3 regions of the Tatumella ptyseos genome follow, and region 3 is predicted to be linked to each of the others. Evidence: predicted binding sites of a transcription regulator. Region 3 holds the regulator's gene; each other region holds the start of a gene.

Region 1 (7,786 bases), 530 kb from region 3:
AGAATTTTTGAGGTCTGATCACTGGCGTTCAGGGCAAATAAAATGATTACCACTAAACTTATCACCGCTCCCAGTGCGGCGACAGGGAATAGTAACAGACCACTTGCATTGGGCATCAGCACTAACAGTAACACTACAGCGCAGGCCGCACCGCTGTTTATGCCTAATACTTCAGGACTTGCCAGAGGATTACTGGTTAAACGTTGTAAAATGACCCCAGCGCTAGCGAGTAAGCCGCCACAGCCTAGGGCCATTAACGCCCGAGGCCAGCGTAAATTAAAGGGATCACTTAACGTTATTTGCCAGCTTTGTGGCGTATGCGTCAGGGTAAATGCTAAAAAGAAGAGTCCTAGCGTCGTGATAATCAGTAACCCCTTAATACTCTTGGCGAGTCGAAGGGCTTTCACAGCAGAGTTGCCCAAAGCTGGCGGATGCGGAAAACGCGCTTTAATTATAATGAACAACATCACCGGTATACCGATAATTGCGGTAATATTTCCTGCACTGATTTGCCAGTTAAATGCCTCGGCAGCTAACGCTAATTGATCACAAAATAACAAGAGCCCTGCACCAAAACCCATTCCTAGCAGCATACTCTTTCTCAAGGATAAACGTGGAAAGAGGCGGGTTATCTGCGGAGCAAATAGGCCAATAAAACTCATTAAGCCGACCAGGCTAACCGTCCAGGCGGCTAATAACGCCATGATGGCAAGTGCGAATAATCTATATAGCCGGCTATTACCGCCTAAACTATCTACCACTTCATCAGATAATTTAAGTAAGGTGAGGGCGCGTGCGCTGACAAAGGTCAATAACGCAACAAGCAGTAAAACGGGGAGCAATTGATTGACGACCGACCAATCATTTTGCGCTAAATTACCACTATTCCAGATAAAGAGTGATTGCATTTGTTCATGATGGAATAAAACCAGTCCATTCTGTAAAGCAGAACAAAAAAGCCCGATCACCATTCCTGTCAAGAGTAGGGTCAAGGGTGACATGCCGCGGTGGCGGCTTAACGCGTAGATGATGGCTGTAGTGAGAAACCCGCCGGTTAGCGCGAAACTTTGACTCATCCAAGGGGATAATCCTGCAAATAAGGCGAGCGTGGTACCCAATTGAGCACCGGAAGCAATACCTAAAGTAGCAGGCTCAGCCAGTGGGTTTTTCAACACCAGTTGCGCTAACAGCCCACAAAGCCCTAATGCTGCACCCGCTAATAAAGCGACCGTTATCCGTGGCAAATAGCTTTGAGACCAAAGCAGTGCCGCCATCCCTGGTTGGGTTGCAGAAGAGCTGAACAAATGCTGGGTGTTCCATCCGATAAGCAGGAGAGTAATTAAAAATAGCAGGGTAAATGTGACTCCCACTCGTCGTTTAGTCATACCATTTTCCTGACAAATGAAGAAGTTGTTCAGTAAAGCGTAAAGCGGCCTGAAGTCCGCCGTACATCCAAGCCCCCTCTACCTGATAATGATTATGCTGTTGCATGAAGGGCATTTTCTGCCAAAGGCCTGATTGGGGGGCAGCACCAGTCGCGCCACGTTCACCGTGCATAAACTCAATCGCAATATCCGTCTTGGTGGGGTAAAGTTGTTCGACCCCTATCACTGCGCTTCCCCACATGTTTGCACTACCTTGCCATGCACACTGAAGCCCTAAGTCATTTAATACTTCACCAAATAGACTAGTCGGTGACATTACTAATACTTGGCGTGGACTCAGAAAACTATAAAGTAAAATGCGCTTTCCTTGATGAGGTTCTAGCAGCTGGTGCGCAAGTGTCATCTTCTCCTGCCAATGCGCCAACGTACGCTTCGCAAAGGCTTCACGATCGAGGTGCTGACCAAGCTGTAGCAAATTATCGTGCGCAACACTAAGAATTTTCTTGCCGGGCAATGTAAAGGGATAGCGAATTACCTCGCCGAATTGTTTTAACGTTGCTTCCGGTAAAGCGGAATAATAGGGCAGAATCATGATGTCTGGGCGCAGCTGAGCTAAAAGCTCCATATTCGGCTCATTACGCAGTCCAAGCTCTATCGTTGCTGCAGGAAGTGACGGTGTCACAACCCATTGGCGATAGTTAGGGATATCACTGACCGCGTAGGGCTGCAAACCTACTCCATCGATAAGCTCGACGGCAGTCCAATCCAGCGCGGCAATTCGCGGTTGTCGCGGAGTCGCCGCGCGCAGTGTAGGGGAGAGGCTTGCGGCTAAGCTAAGGCCGATGCCGCATTGCAGTAAACGCCGCCGCGTGAAAAGAGTGGAGTTATTTGACATAGCTAATAGGCGGTAACTGAGGATCAGGGTGAGTGACACCCATTGGAACATGGTAAATCGCGGAAAGTTGCTCGGCAGTCATCAAGGCTTGTGCGTCACCTTTAAATAGGGTTTGCCCCTGCCGTAGCGCAACAAACTCGTCGCAAAATCGTGCGGCCATATTAATATCATGCAGCACCATGATTACCGTAAGATTGCGGGTACGGGACAGGTCATGAATAACCTGTAGCACCTCTTTTTGGTGAGCGATATCGAGCGCTGAGGTGGGTTCATCTAACAATAAGCAATGACTCGCTTGGACCACGCACATCGCTAGCCATGCCCGCTGCCGCTCACCACCAGAAAGTTGCTCAACAAGGTGGTTACTTGCCCACTCTAAATCGACACTACGAATAGCCTCATCTACCGATGCCCTATCGTCAACACTCACCCTTTTCAGCGCACCATGCCAAGCGTAGCGACCTAAGGTAACTAATTCTCTGACGGTCATACCTTCAGCCGGCGGTAATTGCTGCGGTAAATACGCCACATGGCGGGCAAATTCACGGGATGGCCAACTCGCTACAGGCTTTTTCTGCCAGAGAATTTCACCTGTGTGATGGGTATTTTGACGGCTCAGTAAATTCAGTAGAGTCGACTTACCTGACCCATTGTGGCCAATCAGTCCCGTCACTCGGCTGGGGGTGAAAGTATGGGTTACAGGCTGCAAAATTTGACGCCCCGCGATCTGCACTGCCGCGTCACGCAGCTCAAACAGCGGTACCGACGCGCTAGGTCTTACATTGTTCACAATCTTTCCATTAAAGTTTTGAAGTGGGGCAGCGATCAAGTGGGCAGGAATGACACAACTCATTATCCAAATGAAAGCGCATACAACAGTGGCGTCGCTGCATTATCGCGGGCTTATCAGCCTGGTCAAGCATAATGAATGGTTGATAGAGACGATTTCGCTCGCCATTTTCTAAGTGCGTCGCCGCGAATAAGTCTTGTAACAGCTGTGTAGAAACCTTTTTCTGTGCCGCTCGCCGCATACTTTGGTGCAAACGCACGGCCGCGTTACTCCAAAATAACGCTAAAGGATGGCCCGACACACCCGCAAGGGTCGTACAGACTGGCGAGATAAAGCCTGTGATAAGCTGAGTAAGGGCTTGTTGTTGGGCGACTTCGCTCTGGGCGAAGAGAGAAAGATGACTGACCGATATCTGTTCGGGGAATCCTTGGTGATTAAGCGAGAAGCTACCTGTCCATTGCCACAGAGGATATACACGCTGTTCCACCAGTAATTGTTCGCCCCAAGACAATAGTGAGCCGGCGAAAAACCATTGAGACCATTTGGAAAGCCATGCCAGTTGTTGTGGTGATCGGTAGGAATTCCACTCCTGTGGCAATATGGCACGAAAGTTCTCCCCATAACGAAGAGTGGCTAGGGGATACTCAGTTGGCAGTGCCTTGGCAATAGGGGCTGCTCTAGACATTCTCTCGCTCGTACATCAGGAAATTGATCAATAGTAATGCAAATGAGAGATATTTGCATTACTATTGTCGGAATTTTGTAAGCAACCATGTACATGCTAACACTAACTCTATGAAAATTGGACTCCTAATGCCTCAGTGGTTACCGACCTATCCTCAACATCGCCTTGCTCAGGCAATTTCTTTAAGTCTCTTGCCTATAACTTTCATGGTACAAGCGGCCACTTCCCCTGAGACGTTGGTGGTTACTGCCACGCCAGCGGCCACAGATAATGCGAATGGCCAGCATCTTATTCCAGCGTTCCTTGATGGTAATATTGCTAATGGTGGACGATTGGGTGCATTAGGCGAACAGAAAGCGCTTGATGTTCCCTTTAATGTCGTGGGTTACACCTCGAAATTAATTGAACATCAACAAGCGAGAAATCTCGCCGATGTGATGAAGAATGATGCCTCAGTTCAGAACGTGAGAGGTTATGGCAACTTCTCGCAGGGTTTTCGTATTCGAGGCTTCGATCTATCAGCCGACGACATTGCACTGGGTGGTCTCTATGGTATTTTGCCTCGTCAAATTTTACCCCTTGAAGCGGTCGAGCGTGTTGAGGTAATTAAAGGCTCTAGCGCCTTCCTCAATGGTGTACCTGCTGCGGGAAGTGGCGTGGGTGGAAACGTAAATATTGAACCCAAACGTGCTGACTCACAACCGACCCAGCGAGTTAGTGTCGATTATACTGGGCGAGGTCAAGCCGGGGTAAGTGCCGACGTCGGACGTCGTTTCGGTGACAACGAGCAATTTGGGGTGAGGGCCAATGTTGTGCATCGTGAGGGCGAAACCCAAATTCATAAAGAGCGTGATCGTACTACCGGCGCTTTCCTAGGGCTGGACTATCATGGCGAAAAGTTAGAGAGTTCATTAGATTTGGGCTATGTTAAATCCACCATTCACCATGGCCGTGTGGGGATTCGGCTCAATGCAGTGAATAGTGTGATTACCCTGCCTAGTGTACCAAGTGTCCCCGATAACCGTACCAATTATAGCTCTGCGTGGAATTACGCCGATCTTGAAAGTCGCTATGTGATGATGAAAAACGACTATCACCTTAACGATCAATGGGTCGCTTACAGTGCCATTGGCAGCAGTCATAACAATGAATGGTCGGCAAGTGGCGCGCCGCTGGTGAGTGATACCGCTGGCCACTCAACCGTGACCCGTTTAACCACCCACTATAAGTCAGATACCACGAGCGGAATGGTTGGACTGCGTGGTAAAGTCAACACTGGGCCTATTAGCCATCAACTGAATATGAATTATTCGGGGATTTATAATCGTAGTGCTAGTGCATACACTATGTCTAGAGCGCAAGACTTCGGCACTATTTATGATCCGCGCCCGCAATCCTCTCCGGCCACATTTTTGACGGGTGGAAATATGGCGAATCCCCATATCCGTAGTAAAAATGTCAATAATGGTATCGCCCTGTCCGACACGTTAGGTTTTTGGCGCGATCGAATTTTGGTCACGGCTGGGGCGCGCTATCAGCATATTGATGTCAGAAACTACAGCTATTTAGGTGTCGAAGATAAGAACGCCGCGCTAAAAGCCCATCGTTGGTCTCCGGTGTATGGCGTGGTCTTCAAAGCGACGGATTGGTTATCGCTTTACGCCAACCACATTGAAGGGTTACAGGCCTCAGGGACTGCGCCGTCAACGACGGCTAACTCGGGTTATATTGTTGGACTCGGCCGGACTCGCCAGAACGAAGTGGGTGTCAAAGTCGAAAAAGGTCGTTTCGGCGGTAATATTGCGTTATTCGATATGCGTCGTCAGGTTGGCTTGACGGGGAGTGATAATGTTTACCGTCTTGCCGGAGAGCAGCGGAATCAAGGCGTAGAGGTCAATGTCTTTGGTGAACCAGTCTTAGGTTGGCGGATAAATGCGGGCTCGACTTGGCTGCGTCCAAAAATGTCTAACGCCAATGGCTATGAGAATAAGCGTTGGGTGAGCTACGATGGTAATGATGCCGTTGGGGTGCCGCGCAATCAATGGACCTTGGGTACCGAGTGGGATATTCCACGTGTAGAAGGGTTAATGGTGCAGGCCAATTTACTTCATACCAGCCGACAATATGTCAATAGTTCGAACACATTACGTATCCCAAGTTGGACCCGTCTTGATATGGGCGTGCAGTACCAAATGCCGATTAAGTCGGCAACCGTCAGCGCTATTACTTGGCGTGCTGGGGTCGAAAACGTCACGAACGAAAAATATTGGGACACCGTTGGCAGCAATAATGGCTATTTAACACAGGGTGATCCCCGTACTTATAAACTCTCTATGAGCCTCGATTTTTAAATCAACGATCTCTCGGGAGTTAACTCCCGAGAGCTAACCTAAGTCAATTATGCAACTACTGAAAACCATTCTGCGCCAGCATAAACTGGCCTTTATCGCGATTATTTTTCTCAATCTATTCAGCGCGGGATTAGGCATCGGGATCATATCTTGGATTAATCATGGACTTTTAGCCGAACACTCCCTCGCACTTGGAATAAGTAAAATGTTGGGCTTACTCATTTTATTATTAGCCACTACGCTTGGCGCTCAGTGGGGCCTGACGACGCTCGGCCACCATTTTATTTGGCGTAAACGTTCGGCAATGATTTGGCAGATGATGAATACGCCAATTGCCACGCTTGAAGCCAAAGGAGAGGGTGAGCTGCTGGCATTGTTAGGGCCTGATATTCGAAATATTACGTTAGCTTTTGTTCGATTACCTGAGCTGATCCAAGGAGTCGTGCTCGCTCTCGTGGCGATTGGCTATCTCGGCTATCTTTCTATTCCTGTTTTATTGATCACGATAGGCTGGTTAGCCGTTACCTTTACTCTCGGCTATAAAATGGTGAGCAAGGTTTATCAGCATATTGCGAAAGTCAGAGGTTATGAGAGTGACTTACAATCGACTTTCCAAGTCGTGATTCATGGCAGAAAAGAGCTGGCATTAAATCCTGCTCGGGCGAAACATTTTTATGATACCCACTATCAGGCGGCAGCCTTGGGGTATAAACAACATATTATTAAGGCAGATAGTTACCATCTCTCGGCAATAAACTGGTCAAACATCATGATGCTCGGGTTAATCGGCGTAATATTTTTACTTGCCGAGACGCAAGGTTGGATATCCATGGCAGTGGCTACCTCCTTCTCGTTAACTATTCTTTTTATGCGTACCCCATTGTTACAAGCAATAGGCGCTTACCCGACATTATTATCCGGGGAGTTGGCCTTTAAGAAAATCAATGAAGTGTTACCACAGAAGCTTTTGCCAGAGCAGCGCGAGGTCCACGAGAAACAAGATAGCTGGCAACGTTTGCAGTGGGATGGCATAACCTGGCAATACCCAGATCAAGGCTTTAAAGTAGGGCCACTGTCCATGACGGTGACACGTGGCGAGACGCTATTTATTATTGGTGCTAACGGGTCAGGAAAGTCGACGCTCAGTTTACTCCTTACCGGCCTCTATCCCCCAGCCGAAGGCCAGGCTTATTGCGATGGTCAACCAATCGATACTAAGAACTTGATGTCCCTGTTCTCAGTGGTCTTCACTAAACCCTATCTTTTTGAAACCGTGTTTATTGAGCCGAGCGACGCTGACTATGCGCTAGCCGATGAGTGGTTGGCGCGCTTACAGCTAACGGATAAGATCAGTATTGATAACCACCAACTTAATACCTTGTCGTTGTCGGCAGGGCAAAGTAAACGCGTAGCGCTGCTGCTTGCTATGGCGGAGAAACGCGATATCCTATTCTTGGACGAGTGGGCTGCAGAACAGGATCCACAGTTTAGGCGCTATTTTTATCGCGAGTTACTCCCGTGGTTGAAAAAACTGGGGAAAACACTATTAATTATCAGTCACGACGATGACTATTTTGATGTCGCCGATCGCGTCTACGAAATGCAACAAGGTCACCTGCGTCTACTGAGCGCAGAAGAGAGTCGCCAGGCGGCTCGTGCCGTGATCTCGCAATCTTAATG
Region 2 (7,786 bases), 1.5 Mb from region 3:
TGACGATTCAGGCGGGGGAGAAAACTTATACCTTCGAACTGGATAGCTTCCGCCGTCACTGCATGTTAAATGGCTTAGACAGCATAGGTCTTACGCTGCAGCATGAAGCATCGATTGGCGCTTACGAAACGAAACAGCCCGCTTTTCTTCAGTAACCTTCTCAGTATTTAGCATAAAAAAAGGGACATTTTCATGTCCCTTTTTTATTGCCACTATTTCTACTGGATGCGTGGCTGGTCAGCCCCTTCCTTCTCGACTTTCTGCACTAACATATGTTCGCGCTTCATCCCGAGTTTCAACGCCAACGCTGACGCGACGTAGATTGAAGAGATAGTACCAATGGCGACACCGATTAACATCGTCAGTGAGAAGCCACGTAATAGCTCACCACCAAAGATAAACAGCATCAAGACCACTACTAAGGTGGTTGCCGAGGTCATCAATGTCCGGCTCAGTGTCTGAGTCAGAGAGATATTGACGATATCATAAGGCGTGCCACGACGAATCTTACGGAAGTTTTCACGGATCCGGTCAGAAACAACGATGCTGTCGTTTAACGAGTAACCGATCACCGACATCAGTGAAGCGATGATAGTTAAATCAACTTCGATGTGGAACAGTGATAACACACCCATTGTAATGACAACGTCGTGCGCCAAGGCTAATACCGCACCCAGTGCAAGACGCCATTCAAAACGAAAGCCGACGTAGATTAAGATACAGATCAAGGCTGCTAATAGCGCTAATGCACCTGCCTGCGCCAGATCGCTACCGACACTAGGTCCCACGAACTCGATACGTTTAACTACTGCCGTCTGCTGGGTCGCTTGGTTAATCTCGCTGACCACTTTGGTCCCGAGTTCTTGCCCTGCATTACCATCATGCGGAGATAAGCGCACCATAACTTCACGGCTACTACCGAAGTTCTGCACTTGAGGGTCACTAAAGCCGGCATGTTGTAATGCTGTACGCATCACATCCAATTCACCGGGTTTCTCTAATGTAATCTCAATGACCGTTCCACCGGTGAAATCCAGTCCCCAGTTAAAGCCACGCACACCCATAATGAGGGCAGAAGCAATCAACAATAATGCTGACAGGGTAAAGGCTAACTTGTCCCAGCGCATGAAATCATGCACCTTACGGCCATAGTTAAGTTGTTCAATACTATATTCTTGTGCCACAACAGGCTCCTTAAATCGACAGCTTGTTGATACGCTTACCGCCGTAAAGCAGGTTCACAATCGCTCGCGTTCCTACAATGGCCGTAAACATGGAGGTTGCCACCCCAATCGCTGTCGTAATCGCAAACCCTTTAATAGAGCCAGTACCCACAGCATAGAGAATGATAGCCGTTATAAGCGTTGTCACGTTAGCGTCGACAATACTGGAGAACGCGCCACGATAACCTTCGTGAATCGCCTGTTGTACCGTCCGCCCGTTACGTAGCTCTTCCTTAATCCGTTCATTAATCAATACGTTGGCATCAACCGCGACCGCCAGAGTTAAGACAATCCCGGCAATACCTGGCATAGTCAAAGTCGCACCTGGCAACAGAGACATGATCCCGATGATTAAGATTAAGTTTGCAATCAGCGCTGTGGTCGCAATCACACCGAATTTCTTATAGAACACCAACATAAACAGAATTGATACCGCGACACCCCACAAGCATGCATGCAAGCCTTGTTGGATATTCTGTTGTCCCATAGTTGGACCAATGGTGCGTTCTTCAACAATCTGAATCGGTGCGATCAAAGCACCCGCGCGTAATAGCAAGGAGAGCTGATGCGCTTCATTTGGATTGTTGATACCGGTAATACGGAAGCTATTAGCAAGACGAGATTGAATATTCGCCACGTTAATCACTTCTTCTTGTTTCGCTAAAATCGCACGACCGTTAGCATCTTTTTTACCGCTATCTTTATATTCAACAAACAGTGTTGCCATCGGTTTGCCGATATTATTTCGAGTGAAATCAGACATCGTATTGCCACCTGCGCTGTCTAGCGAGATGTTAACTTGAGGCTGATTGTACTCGTCCATCGTAGAGGTTGAGTCGGTAATATGATCACCGGTTAGGACCACACGCTTGTAGAGAACAACAGGTTGTCCGTCACGCATGTTCTTCACTTCAGAATCCCCAGGTACGCGTCCTGCTGCAATAGCGGCTGGATCGACCGTGGTATTCACTAAACGGAATTCCAGTGTCGCAGTGGCGCCTAAGATCTCTTTAGCCCGTGCAGTGTCTTGAATTCCCGGCAATTCGACGACAATTCGGTCTGAACCTTGACGCTGAACCAGTGGCTCAGAAACCCCTAATTGGTTGACACGGTTGCGAAGAATAGTGATGTTTTGCTGGACCGCGTATTCACGAGCTTCGCTTAAGCGCGCGTCGGTCATTGCTGCGGTAAGTTGGTTACTGCCACGACTTCTAATCACCAGATCGCGATGACGTGGGCTTAAATAGCTGACGGCTGCATCACGCGCTTGGGCATTAGGGAACTGGATCTGAATACCGTAATTATCGATTTTACCAACAGTGGTATAACCGAGTTTCGCGGTACGCAGGTCGCCCCGAAGCGTTTCAGCATTTTGCTCTTGTAACTTGCCTAAAGCAGTGTCCATGTCCACTTCCATCAAGAAGTGTACACCACCACGTAGATCTAGACCCAGTTTCATCGGTTCTGCCGAGAGTGCAGCTAACCAACGCGGAGTCGCAGGAGCAAGGTTCAACGCAACTACGTAATTGTTACCTAACGCGTTAACCAGTGCTTCACGTGCGCGCAACTGGATATCGGTATTAGCAAAACGCGCCATGATTGCGCCGTTCTCTAATGCGATAGAGCGGGTGTCGATATGTTGTTGTTTAAGTACTGTCTGGATCTGATCCAATGTCTGCTCACTGGCAGCGGCGCCCCGCTCACCAGTGATTTGAACAGCCGGATCCTCACCATAGAGGTTTGGAAGTGCATACAACAGGCCGACCAGTAATACGACGATCAGCATGATGTACTTCCATAAAGGATAACGATTTAGCACGGCAGTTCCCTAAGGAAGAGTTCAATTATAATGCTTTCATTGTGCCTTTAGGCAGAACGGCAGCGACGAAATCACGCTTAACAACGACTTCATTAGTTTCATTTAGCGCGATAGCAACATAACCGGTTTCTGAGATTTTAGTTACACGACCGACGAAACCTGAAGTGGTCATCACTTCATCCCCTTTAGCGATAGATTCCATCAATTTTTTATGCTCTTTCGCACGTTTTTGCTGTGGACGTAAAATCATAAAGAAAAAGATCAGACCGAACACGACCAACATGATAACCATCGAGAAACTACTATTTTGTGCTGGTGCGCCAGCCGCTGCCGCGGCATCAGAAATGAAAAAGCTCATAAACTATCCCTCATTAATTAAAATCAAAATGGTAAAGCTGGCACTTCTTTGCCAATCTTCGTATAAAAGTCAGCAACGAATTCTTCTAACCGATCGTCTTCAATCGCTTGGCGTAATCCTGCCATTAAACGCTGGTAATAGCGTAAGTTATGGATGGTATTGAGCCGTGCGCCTAAGATCTCATTACAACGGTCTAAATGATACAGGTAGGCACGAGTGTAATGCTTACAGGTGTAACAATCACATTCGGCGTCCAACGGTGAGGTATCACTCTTATGCTTAGCGTTACGGATTTTTACTACACCGTCGGTCACAAATAAATGTCCGTTACGCGCATTTCGTGTTGGCATTACGCAGTCGAACATATCGATACCGCGACGTACGCCTTCCACTAAATCTTCGGGTTTCCCCACCCCCATTAAATAACGAGGTTTCTCTTCAGGTAACTGCGGGCAGACATGCTCAAGAATACGATGCATATCGGCTTTAGGTTCCCCAACTGCCAGGCCGCCGACAGCGTACCCATCAAAACCAATATCTACTAGTCCTTTGACCGAGATATCGCGTAAATCTTCGTAAACGCCGCCCTGTACAATCCCGAATAGCGCATTTTTATTGCCGAGTTCATCGAAACGATCACGGCTACGTTGCGCCCAGCGTAAGGACATCTCCATCGAACGTTTCGCATAATCCCAGTCAGCTGGGTAAGGCGTACATTCGTCAAAAATCATCACGATATCTGACCCTAAATCGTGCTGAATCTCCATCGATTTCTCAGGATCAAGGAAGATAGGATCACCGTTGATGGGATTACGGAAATGAACACCTTTTTCGGTAATTTTACGAATGTCTCCCAAGCTAAAGACTTGGAATCCACCAGAGTCGGTTAAGATAGGGCCTTGCCACTGCATAAAATCATGCAAATCGCCATGCAATTTCATGATTTCTTGCCCTGGGCGTAACCAGAGGTGGAAAGTGTTACCGAGCAAGATTTGTGCGCCGGTCTCTTTCACTTCTTCGGGGGTCATTCCTTTCACGGTGCCATAAGTGCCGACTGGCATGAAGGCAGGTGTCTCAACGACTCCGCGATCAAACACTAAGCGACCGCGGCGCGCGCGACCATCGCGCTTAATATATTCAAATTTCACAAAACTTCTCCATCAGAGAAACAGTCTGATTAGATGCAACGAGTTACACACCAGAAATCGACGGGACGTTAGTCCCTTCATCCGTGTTAATCTTTGCAATGTTGTACCGGATTAGCGCTAATTTAAGACTACATTCCGACACAGTTAATTTCCGCGCTAGGATGCTACCATAAAGTTGATGATTTCCCTATCCCACGGCCCACTGCCGATCTCTCCTCTGCTTTTTATGTGTTCTAACCGGGTAAAGCAGTACAGAATCAAAAGTGGAAAAAATTTTACAGTACGACTCGAGTTTTTACTGCTACCGCCGACGATAAAATATTAATAAAATTTCTTATAACCATTACAAATCGATATTTTATTCAGCAAAAAATCTGCCATTAACACCATATATCAATGATAATCAACGGGTTAAATATCAGCGAGCCGTCTGTTACAAATTAACTAAAATAATCATTTAATCAAGTAAGACTAATGATTATGATTAGCCTTCTCATTAACACTTAATTGCCATGCATTGTTGTCTTCTCAGTCAACATATAACAATAAAGGCACACAGCATTTAAATCTTTCTGATTTATAGGGATAACTATGTCTGCTCCTTGCAGAAGAACGGCCCATTTCGTTTCACATACACCGCAAAAACATAAACTCTTCACGCTCTCACTACTGGCACTTGCTGTTAATTCGCTTCTTGAGCTGCCTTCTGCTCGGGCTGCTGACTCAACCAGTTTGCCTACCAGCACAGCGCAACAAGATGTCGTGGTCTATGGCGCACCTACTGATAACAGCGACGACCAGAGTAAACAGGACTACCAAGTCAAAACCACTCGAGCCGGCACCAAATTGCTGCTAACTCCGCGGGATGTCCCCCAGTCGTTGAGTGTGATCACCCAGCAGCGCATGCAGGATCAACAACTCCAAACGATCAACGATGTGTTAACCAATACAACCGGGATCACTAGCGAACAGGTCGATAGTGAAAGGGCCTATTACTATTCCCGCGGTTTTAAGATCAATAACTTCACCTTTGACGATATTCCGACCTCCATGGGGGATTCATGGAACTACGGAGATACCGCCTCAGATACCGCAATTTACGATCGGATCGAAGTCGTCCGCGGGGCAACGGGGCTGATGACCGGCGCGGGCAATCCCGCAGCCTCGGTGAATATGGTGCGCAAGCATGCCGACAGTAAGACGGCGACGGGGAGCCTACAAGCCAGTTATGGCAGTTGGAACAAGCAACGCTATGTCGCTGATCTTTCCACTCCTCTCAATCAATCCGGATCACTGCGCGGTCGGGTGATTGCCGGTTATCAGAATCAAGATAGCTGGCTAGATCGTTACACCAAAAATACAAAATTCCTCTATACCGCAATTGATGCTGACTTAAGCGAGCGCACGACACTTTCTCTGGCCTTTGACTACCAAGATGCCGACACCAGCAATCCAACTTGGGGGGGAAGCCCGGTCTTCTACAGTAATGGAACCCTGACGCACTATCGACGAGGCCTCAATTCAGCCGCCGACTGGACCTATTACCACACCACCGTTCGTAAACTTTATGCTGACTTAGTCCATCATTTCGATAACGGGTGGTCGACCCATATTACCGGGACCCACGCTGAAAATACTTTTAGTGATAAGCTGCTTTATCTCGGCTATCTCAGTATGCCTGATAGAGATTCTGGAGAGGGTGCGGATGGCTTTGGCAGTAAAGATCGTGGTAAACGTGAACTCACTTCGGTAGATGGTTATGCAAGTGGTCCTTTTGAATTATTAGGTCGACAACACCAACTTATGCTTGGGGTAAATTACAGTCGCCAGCATAATGCTACCGATAGCAGTAATGGAACAACCAGTGAAGATGGCAGCGAGATTACCAGCGGTGATATTGGTATCTTTGATAATCATTGGAACGGCAATATTGCCCAACCCACGTGGGGAGATTGGTATCAAAACGCTGATGATATCATTCGTCAAAAGTCTGCCTATACTGCAGCCCGTTTTTCACTTGCCGATCCTTTAGCCTTAATAGTCGGGGCGCGTTATACCCAATATCGTAGCGATGGTTCGAGCGGCGATATGGAAAAAAATAATCTGACGCCCTATGCCGGTATTATTTATGACCTCAATGATACCTGGTCAGCCTATGCCAGCTATACCTCTATCTTCCAACCACAAACCTATCGCGATAGTACCGGCCACTATTTGTCACCCATTACCGGTAAAAGCTATGAAACGGGATTGAAATCAGCCTGGGACGATGGAAGGCTCACCGCAACCTTCGCTATTTTCCGTATCGAACAAAACAATGTAGGTCAGGAACTCGATGGCGTTTATGTCAATAAAAGCAGCGAGCAAGCCTATGTTGCGACAAAAGGCGCTCGCAGTAAGGGGGCAGAGTTTGAGTTAAACGGTGCCATCACTGATAACCTACAAATGACCTTCGGTGCAACCCGCTACGTCGCAACGGACTCTACCGGGCGCTACAATAGTAATCAGCCGCAAACCGTCTTTAAACTCTTTAGCCGCTATCAGCTCCCTACCCTACCAGAGTTGACCGTGGGCGGGGGAATAACTTGGCAAAACCGAGTCTTCTGGGACGTTTCCGCACCTGATGGCAGCACTCAGCGGATTTATCAAAGCAGCTATCCTCTAGCGAGTCTATTTACGCGCTATCAGATCAACAAGCAGGTAGCGGTACAGGCAAATATCAATAATTTGTTCGATCGCACCTATTACACATATCGAAACGGGGATGTCTACGGCGAGCCTCGTAACGTCTCAGTTAATTTATCCTATCAGTTCTAGTCTCTCGCGCTAACGTCCTGCAAAGCCAGGACGTTTATTGTTTATTATTAGTAGCCAATAAAGGAGTTTTTATGAGAGGACGTTTCCCCTCTATCAAAGCATTATATTCGGCGTTCTTAATGGCTGCTCTGGCGGCTCCTACGGTTTTTGCCCAACAACCAGCATCCGCAGCCTCCTCACCTGTAGAGCGGCAGTTGGGGGATGGCTTATATGAATTGGCCCTGATTCCCGGCCAAAATAAGCTCTATGTTGCCAGCGCACAAAGTTTTAAAGACGTAAATGGTGGCGTGATCTATCGTCTTGATCCCACCACGCTCGCCATCACCGGCGAAACACATACCGACCTTAAAAACTTTGGTATGGCTATTGATGACAAGGGCCAGTTCTTCTACACCACCAACTCGCTTGATGGAGGGGTTTC
Region 3 (7,786 bases):
GTGTTCTAAGATAGCATTAGAAATAGCAGGCGTTGGCGTATAACCATTATCACTCTGAATGATGACTTCAACACCATTTGCGAGAAGGACTTCAAGCACCGAAATCATGGCCGGCTCTGACAACGCGTGGGTATCTTTACCGACGTAGCAAGGACCGGTAATCCCCTGCTTTTTGCGCTCTTCAGCAATAGCTTGCGCGATCGCCAAGATATGAGTTTCGTTGAAGCTTTGACGAACCGCGCTACCGCGATGCCCGGAGGTGCCAAACTTTACCGCATGCTCCGTGTTAGATAAATCTGGCGCCAATACATAATATTGGGCTGTTAATTGCGCCACGTTAATCAGATCGTGTTGCCCAGCGGGTTGCCCTGCTCTAGGGTGAGTTGCCATGAGTCCTTCTCCGGTACAATTATTTTATTAGAGCGTTCCGCAAACCTTATCTGTCAGTTCCTGCGGTAACTTCATTGTTTGCATAATATGTTCAACCATACTGCACTTTCGTCCAGTATTGGTATTGGTGATAACCCAATAAGGCGTGCCAGAAATATGCTTAGGCTTGGTATGGTTACCACTTTGTAATAACGTTAATTCGTCGCCTGCAAAATAGAGACGCGTCCGCCCTTGCATGGATTGGGTCGCTTGAGCAAACGCTTCGGCGTCCAGCTGATAAAGAGTGGAAAGGATTAACATAAACCGATTAACCGCACGCTTTTGCTCAGCATACTCATCGGAAAGCAATAGCTCTCGCACGGCACGAACACGATCGACAGGCTTCTTATCAATTGACGCTTTCGCCTTAGCTAAGTCCCCCGATGCAATAACTGCGGAATCTGCTTCCTGCAATGCTTGGTCAGTGACTTTTAACATTCTGCGTAAAATCTCAGACGCGCTTTCACCAATATGCTGAGTATGGCTGGCGATAAAGCGATAAAGGTCGTCATCTATTTCAATCGTTTTCATTGTAGTCCGTGCAAAAAAATTTGAGACTCAAGCTATTCGAATGAGAGAAGCATTAAGTCAATGTGATTATAAATTTAAACTGATATTGACCAACAGTTTTTAACTATTCTTCGTCAAAACTCAGATAATGCCTTAAGCTTTGGTCAAATAAGCGTAAAGGTCAATTTCATGATACCTTAACTTACCCTATTAACAGTAAGATCTTTAACGATGATTTTAAATAACCGCCTGCATTCTGCGCAATTCGCTGCTCATCATCCTGCAATCCTTCTTATTCATGGCTTATTTGGAAGTTTAGATAATCTCGGGATCTTAGCGCGTGAACTTCGACAAACCCATACAGTGTTGCAGGTGGATGTCCGTAATCATGGATTATCGCCGCGAAGCGAACAGATGGATTATGCGTCAATGGCCCAAGATATGTTTGATACGCTCGACTCGCATCAGCTTAAAGAGGTTATTGTTATTGGGCACTCAATGGGGGGAAAAATTGCGATGGCAATGACTGCACTCTCTCCTTTACGTATTAAGCAACTTGTCATTATTGATATCGCTCCCGTCAACTACCCGACCCGGCGTCACGACGCTATGTTTGCTGCGATGAATGCTGTGACTCAAGCTAGAGCAACGGAACGACCGGAAGCAAAAAACATAATGGAACGTACCCTTTTTGAACCAGAAGTCATTCAGTTTCTTCTAAAATCATTTCACCACGGTGAGTGGCGTTTCAATATCCCTGCACTGTGGGATAACTATTCCACCATTTCCGATTGGAAAACACTCCCTTCGTGGAACAGGCCGGTACTTTTTATTCGTGGTAAAAATTCTAATTACCTCGATGAGTGTTACCAAGTACCGCTGATCAAGCAGTTTCCCCAAGCCAAGGCTTACGTTATTTCAGGCGCGGGACATTGGGTTCATGCTGAAAAACCCCAAGCAGTACAACGTGCAGTGCAACGTTTTTTATCCATACCCAGATAAAAAAACGTTCCACCACGATTTTCTATAGCGCTGTGCGGTGCGGTAGAGTATTATTGCGCGCTCATTTTTAGCAGGCATCTACGCAACTTCATGATGCAGCAAAGGCTTAACTCTAAGACGTTCTGCAGGTACTTATTTTCTCATCATGGCAAAAGAACACACTGATCGAACAACCCTAGACTTGTTTGCAGAAGAGCGCCGGCCTGGCCGCCCTAAGACAAGTCCTTTGACACGCGATGAGCAGTTGCGTATTAATAAGCGTAATCAGTTAAGACGAGATAAAGACAAGGGCTTACAGCGCGTTGAACTGAAAATGCCCAGTGAAATTGTTGAAGCACTGAACACGCTAGCAGACCAACATAATATGAGCCGTAGTGAATTAATCGAGACAATGATCGCTTCTCAACTCGCGCTCAGCCGCAGCTAATTCGCACTCACGGATAAATCTGTAGACTTTACAAGTTCCGCAAGATTTTCAGGTCTGTTATCATCGTCGCAATAATTATCCACCCTATTTAGAACATAGATTCAAGAGGTAAACCTCCCCATGGCAATCGTAGGCATCTTTTTCGGTAGTGATACCGGCAATACTGAAAATATCTCAAAAATGATTCAGAAGCAGCTTGGAAAAGAGGTTGCGGACGTTCACGATATTGCAAAATGTGCCAAAGAGGATCTTGAAGCTTATGATATAATGCTGCTAGGTATCCCTACTTGGTATTACGGTGAAGCCCAATGTGATTGGGATGATTTCTTCCCAACGTTAGAAGAAATTGATTTTTCCGGCAAATTAGTTGCACTATTTGGTTGCGGCGACCAAGAAGATTATTCTGAATACTTTTGTGATGCCTTAGGAACAATTCGAGATATTATTGAACCTAAAGGTGCGGTCATTGTTGGGCACTGGCCAACTGAAGGCTATCATTTCGAAGAGTCGAAAGGACTCGCCGACGATAAACACTTCTTAGGCTTGGCTATCGATGAAGATCGTCAACCCGAACTCACGAATGAACGTGTAACAAGCTGGGTGCAGCAGATTTCAGATGAGATGCAGCTAAAAGAAATCCTTAATGCTTGATGGGGTTTTTCTACCAATTGTGTTACTGTAATAGGCGAATTTAAATATAAGAGGGGCTGCTCAATGCCCCTTTTAATAAAGCAACAGGACAATACTGCATGACTGATAACAACTCTGCACTGAAAAAAGCTGGTCTGAAGGTCACGCTACCAAGATTAAAAATTTTGGAAGTGCTTCAAGAACCAGAATGTCACCACGTCAGTGCGGAAGATTTGTATAAGCGGCTTATTGATATGGGTGAAGAAATTGGTTTAGCGACCGTTTATCGCGTCCTTAACCAATTTGATGATGCAGGCATCGTTACCCGCCACAATTTCGAAGGTGGAAAATCAGTTTTCGAATTGACCCAGCAGCAGCATCACGATCATTTGATCTGCTTAGACTGTGGTCGTGTCATTGAGTTTTCAGACGAATTTATTGAGACTCGTCAACGCGATATCGCGAAGCGCTTTGGTATTAAATTAACTAACCATAGCTTATATCTTTACGGTCACTGCACCGATGGCGATTGTCGAAAAGACGATACGCTACATGAAGAGCGTTAAGTTAATCTGTAAAAAAGACCCACGCTGGCGTGGGTTTTTTTATATCTATCGCTTATTTCAATACTGTCACGGGGCTGCTGATCCCTCTAAGCTGCCCCCTCTTTCTAACACTTTCCCGTCGAGAATGAGCTGAAGCTGTCGAACGAAGTTGATGGGCAAAAACGTGTACGGCTTGACTGATATCGGCTTTCATCATCGTCGGTGGCTCGATAAGTTGGCCACTCTCTAAATGGTAACAAAGCTCCGCCCCTTCATTCGCCTCCATAAAGATAACCTCACGGATATCCCGCTGCTGCTGTGTGAAATAATTTAGTTTCTGTTGTTGGGTCAGATTCCAGCGCTCGCTAAGATGGCTTTGATGTAGCGTGGCAATAAAAGGCATAATATCGACAGAAGCTCGATTCAACAGATAAAGCCCTTGATTCACTAATACATACAGCCTATTCATTACCAGGCGATAGCGTTGGTAATCGCTAAACTTTTGTCTTATCGGTACTCGACTTTCTTCTTCATGCTCACTTGTCGCAAGTAAGGCTGTCAGGGCGATAGCTTCTTCGAACCAAGTGTCTATGCCAGCAGATAATGAGCGGTCGCTCTCGACAAAAGCACGATATCTATCGAAACTTTCCGCCTTATTATAGAGTGTCGCGGCTAAATAAAGACCTTTTTCGCTTGAAGCGATTGTTGCAGTGGCTAGCATGATTTGTCGCCCTATCGCGGTTAAGACTTCCGACAGATTATGCTGCGCTAACGCATGCTGCCCCTTTTGTGCATTATGGTTAAGACGTCTAGCACTTAACAATAAAGTCGAGTGGACGAGAGGGTCACTAGCTGGTCTATGCAAATAATGGCTATTCGCCGTCTGACGATAGAGATGGGAAAACAAGGTTAAATAGCCTTCACCCAACTGATAAAACTGCAGGGTTTCTGGCTTCATACCGAAGTAGAAATCTTTAAAACGACTTAGTTTTTCAAATCCAGCTAATACAGTCTTTATCATCATTCATTCGTCCCACTGAACGCTTATTGGCGCGCAATCATTTCTGCTCATTGCTTTGTAGCAATGAACGCTTAAACCATAGCTCAACATCCTCTTTTACTCGCGGATGATTAAGATAAGATTAAAAATCGAAAAATAATGAAAAAAAGAACGAGGACAAAATGACTAAATGGGGAGAGAAAAGGCAGGATATTGCAGTAAGACACCAATAATAAGTGTCTTACTGCGTGGGCAGATTAAGCAGTCTTCTGCCAAGTATCGCGTAATCCAACAGTGCGATTAAAAACTAAATTATCAGCCGTTGAATACTTACTGTCAGCGCAGAAGTAGCCTTCACGCTCAAACTGATAAGGTTTACTCGCTTGAGCTGTCGCGAGACTTTGCTCGACAAACCCCTGACGAATTGCTAATGATTCTGGATTGATCGCCGTGAGGAAATCGTCTTCCGCCGCAGGATTCGGTACGCTAAATAAACGGTCGTATAATCTAAATTCTGCCGGTAATCCGGTCACGGCTGATACCCAATGAATAACGCCTTTAACTTTGCGTCCATCTGCTGGGTCTTTACCTAACGTCTCGAGATCGCAGGTACAGTGAATCGCCGTGATTTCACCTTGCTCATCTTTTTCGATACGCTCGGCCTTCACCACATAAGCATTACGCAGGCGAACTTCTTTGCCCAAGACCAGACGTTTGTAGTGTTTGTTTGCTTCTTCACGGAAATCTGCACGATCGATCCAAATTTCGCGACTGAAGGTGACCTCACGTGACCCCATATCGTTACGGTTCGGGTGCTCAGAAACAGTCAATGTCTGTTGAAAATCTTCAGGTAAATTATCAATGACCATTTTTACCGGATCTAATACCGCCATCGCTCGCGGCGCATTTTCATTTAAGTCATCACGAATACAAGATTCTAAAGAAGCCATTTCGACGATGTTATCTTGTTTCGTCACACCGATACGCTTACAAAATTCGCGTAGTGATGCAGCTGTGTAACCGCGACGACGTAAACCAGAAACCGTTAACATACGAGGATCGTCCCAGCCCTCAACCACTTTTTCGGAAACCAGTTGCGTCAGCTTACGCTTAGACATCACCGCATATTCCAAATTAAGGCGCGAAAATTCGTATTGGCGTGGGCGAGCTTCGATAGTGATGTTATCCAACACCCAATCATAAAGACGACGGTTGTCTTGGAATTCAAGTGTACAAAGCGAGTGTGTAATGCCTTCAATCGCATCTGAAATGCAATGAGTAAAGTCATACATCGGGTAGATACACCACTTATTACCGGTTTGGTGGTGCTCAGCAAATTTGATTCGATACAGTACTGGATCCCGCATCACAATAAAGTTAGAGGCCATATCGATTTTAGCGCGAAGACAAGCCGTCCCTTCAGCGAAATCACCCGCACGCATTTTTTCAAAGAGTGCTAAGTTTTCTTCGATACTACGCTCGCGGTAAGGACTATTTTTACCTGGCGAGGTCAATGACCCGCGATATTCACGAATTTGCTCAGGGGTTAGCTCATCCACATAAGCTAATCCTTTATTGATGAGCTCTACCGCGTAGCCATACAAACGATCGAAATAGTCTGAGGAATAGCGAGGTTCACCCTGCCAGGTAAATCCAAGCCACTCGACGTCACGCTTGATCGACTCGATAAATTCCACATCTTCTTTAACTGGATTGGTATCATCGAAGCGTAAATTACACTGCCCTTGATAATCCTGAGCGATACCGAAATTTAAGCAAATAGACTTCGCATGGCCGATATGGAGATAACCATTAGGTTCAGGGGGAAAACGAGTATGAACTTGGTTATGTTTGCCACTCGCCAGATCTTCATCAATGATCTGACGAATAAAGTTGGTTGGGCGGGCTTCAGCCTCACTCATCTTAAATCCCTCAATTACGGTGAACGGTACTTAGTATTAACTGTTATACCTTATGATCCATAAAGCTAGACCGATAAACAACCGTTAGTTAATAAACAGCGATAAAAAAGGCAGGATTATCCCCTGCCTTTTAGCCATTCACCGTTAAGCGGCTATTTTGTAATCGCTAACAAGGGCGTTTGTCCAGCGACTACCTGTTTTTCTGCTTTTAACGTAAGGTGAGCATAGTCTTCGCTATTACTGACCACAATTGGACTAATCATTGAAGGAGCGTGCTCAGTGAGAAAAGCGAGGTCCATTTTTAAAATCGGTTGACCTTGCACGACTTCAGCGCCCTCTTCCACTAACCGCTCAAATCCTTTTCCCTTAAGAGCTACCGTATCTATTCCCATATGTACGATGATTTCTATTCCTTCCTCTGACTCGAGACAAAAGGCGTGATTTGTGGCAAAAATTTTAACAATGGTTCCTGATAAGGGGGCCACCACCAGCTCATCCGTTGGATTAATCGCGACGCCGTCACCAACCGCTTTGGATGAGAAAGCGGCATCAGGAACCTGTTCCAGCATGACGATCTCACCGCTAACTGGGGCAACTAAGGTCGCTAGCGCTGGCAGCTGAGAGTTGATTGTCATTTCAGGCACGACAACTTCTTCGACCTTAGATGAAACGGTTTGCGTCGGTAAAACCGCGCCAATTGGGCCTTTTTTACTCACCGCTTTCATCGCGTCAGCAATAGCTTCCGCTTGGGTCCCCACGACAATTTGTACACTCTGTTTGTTAAGGTGCAAAACGCCCGAAGCCCCTAGTTTTTTTGCCAAAGCATCATTCACTTTGTCGGTATCAACCACTGAAAGACGTAAACGCGTAATGCAGGCATCAATGTTTGTCAGGTTACTTGAGCCACCCACCGCAGCAATGTAGCGACGCGCAAGCGATTCGTTACGTGACTCCCCTTCCTCGCCTTGGCTAATACTCTCCTCACCCCCTTCCATTTCACCCATGTCTGCTTCGGTTTCTCGCCCCGGCGTTTTAAGATCAAACTTAAGGATAGTGAAGCGGAATACCACGTAGTAGATAACGAAGAAAGCCAAGCCTTGCGGAATCAGCATATACCAATGGGTAGCCAGCGGGTTACGAGAAGAGAGAATCATATCGACTAACCCCGCACTAAAACCGAAGCCAGAAATCCAATGCATTGACGCCGCGATAAAGACCGAGATCCCCGTTAAGACGGCGTGAATAACAAATAAAACGGGCGCAACGAACATGAATGAAAATTCAAGCGGTTCGGTAATACCTGTGAAGAACGCAGCAAATG

Evidence for each region. Region 3 encodes Fur, which represses iron uptake genes when iron is present. Its sites were predicted from a motif close to ATAATAATGAGAACNACTATCAA; they were not measured.
Region 1: a site for Fur is predicted at 3,798-3,820, ahead of fhuF (siderophore-iron reductase FhuF). Genes of this name have one in related genera too.
Region 2: a site for Fur is predicted at 4,870-4,892, ahead of fhuE (ferric-rhodotorulic acid/ferric-coprogen receptor FhuE). Genes of this name have one in related genera too.

The regions. Positions count from the first base shown of each region.
Region 1 covers NZ_CP130649.1:1,537,924-1,545,709, forward strand. The annotation lists gene fhuB (Fe(3+)-hydroxamate ABC transporter permease FhuB) at 1-1,385, opposite strand, end outside; gene QJR74_RS07240 (ABC transporter substrate-binding protein) at 1,378-2,331, opposite strand; gene QJR74_RS07245 (ATP-binding cassette domain-containing protein) at 2,270-3,070, opposite strand; gene fhuF (siderophore-iron reductase FhuF) at 3,081-3,755, opposite strand; gene QJR74_RS07255 (TonB-dependent receptor) at 3,884-6,106, shown strand; gene QJR74_RS07260 (multidrug ABC transporter permease/ATP-binding protein) at 6,156-7,784, shown strand.
Region 2 covers NZ_CP130649.1:2,483,328-2,491,113, forward strand. The annotation lists gene leuD (3-isopropylmalate dehydratase small subunit) at 1-155, shown strand, start outside; gene secF (protein translocase subunit SecF) at 219-1,184, opposite strand; gene secD (protein translocase subunit SecD) at 1,195-3,042, opposite strand; gene yajC (preprotein translocase subunit YajC) at 3,068-3,400, opposite strand; gene tgt (tRNA guanosine(34) transglycosylase Tgt) at 3,424-4,548, opposite strand; gene fhuE (ferric-rhodotorulic acid/ferric-coprogen receptor FhuE) at 5,140-7,365, shown strand; gene QJR74_RS11865 (YncE family protein) at 7,437-7,786, shown strand, end outside.
Region 3 covers NZ_CP130649.1:1,007,367-1,015,152, reverse strand. The annotation lists gene pgm (phosphoglucomutase (alpha-D-glucose-1,6-bisphosphate-dependent)) at 1-390, opposite strand, end outside; gene seqA (replication initiation negative regulator SeqA) at 418-960, opposite strand; gene QJR74_RS04915 (alpha/beta fold hydrolase) at 1,171-1,941, shown strand; gene ybfE (LexA regulated protein) at 2,087-2,368, shown strand; gene fldA (flavodoxin FldA) at 2,489-3,019, shown strand; gene fur (ferric iron uptake transcriptional regulator) at 3,118-3,564, shown strand; gene QJR74_RS04895 (hypothetical protein) at 3,617-4,567, opposite strand; gene glnS (glutamine--tRNA ligase) at 4,801-6,465, opposite strand; gene nagE (N-acetylglucosamine-specific PTS transporter subunit IIBC) at 6,618-7,786, opposite strand, start outside.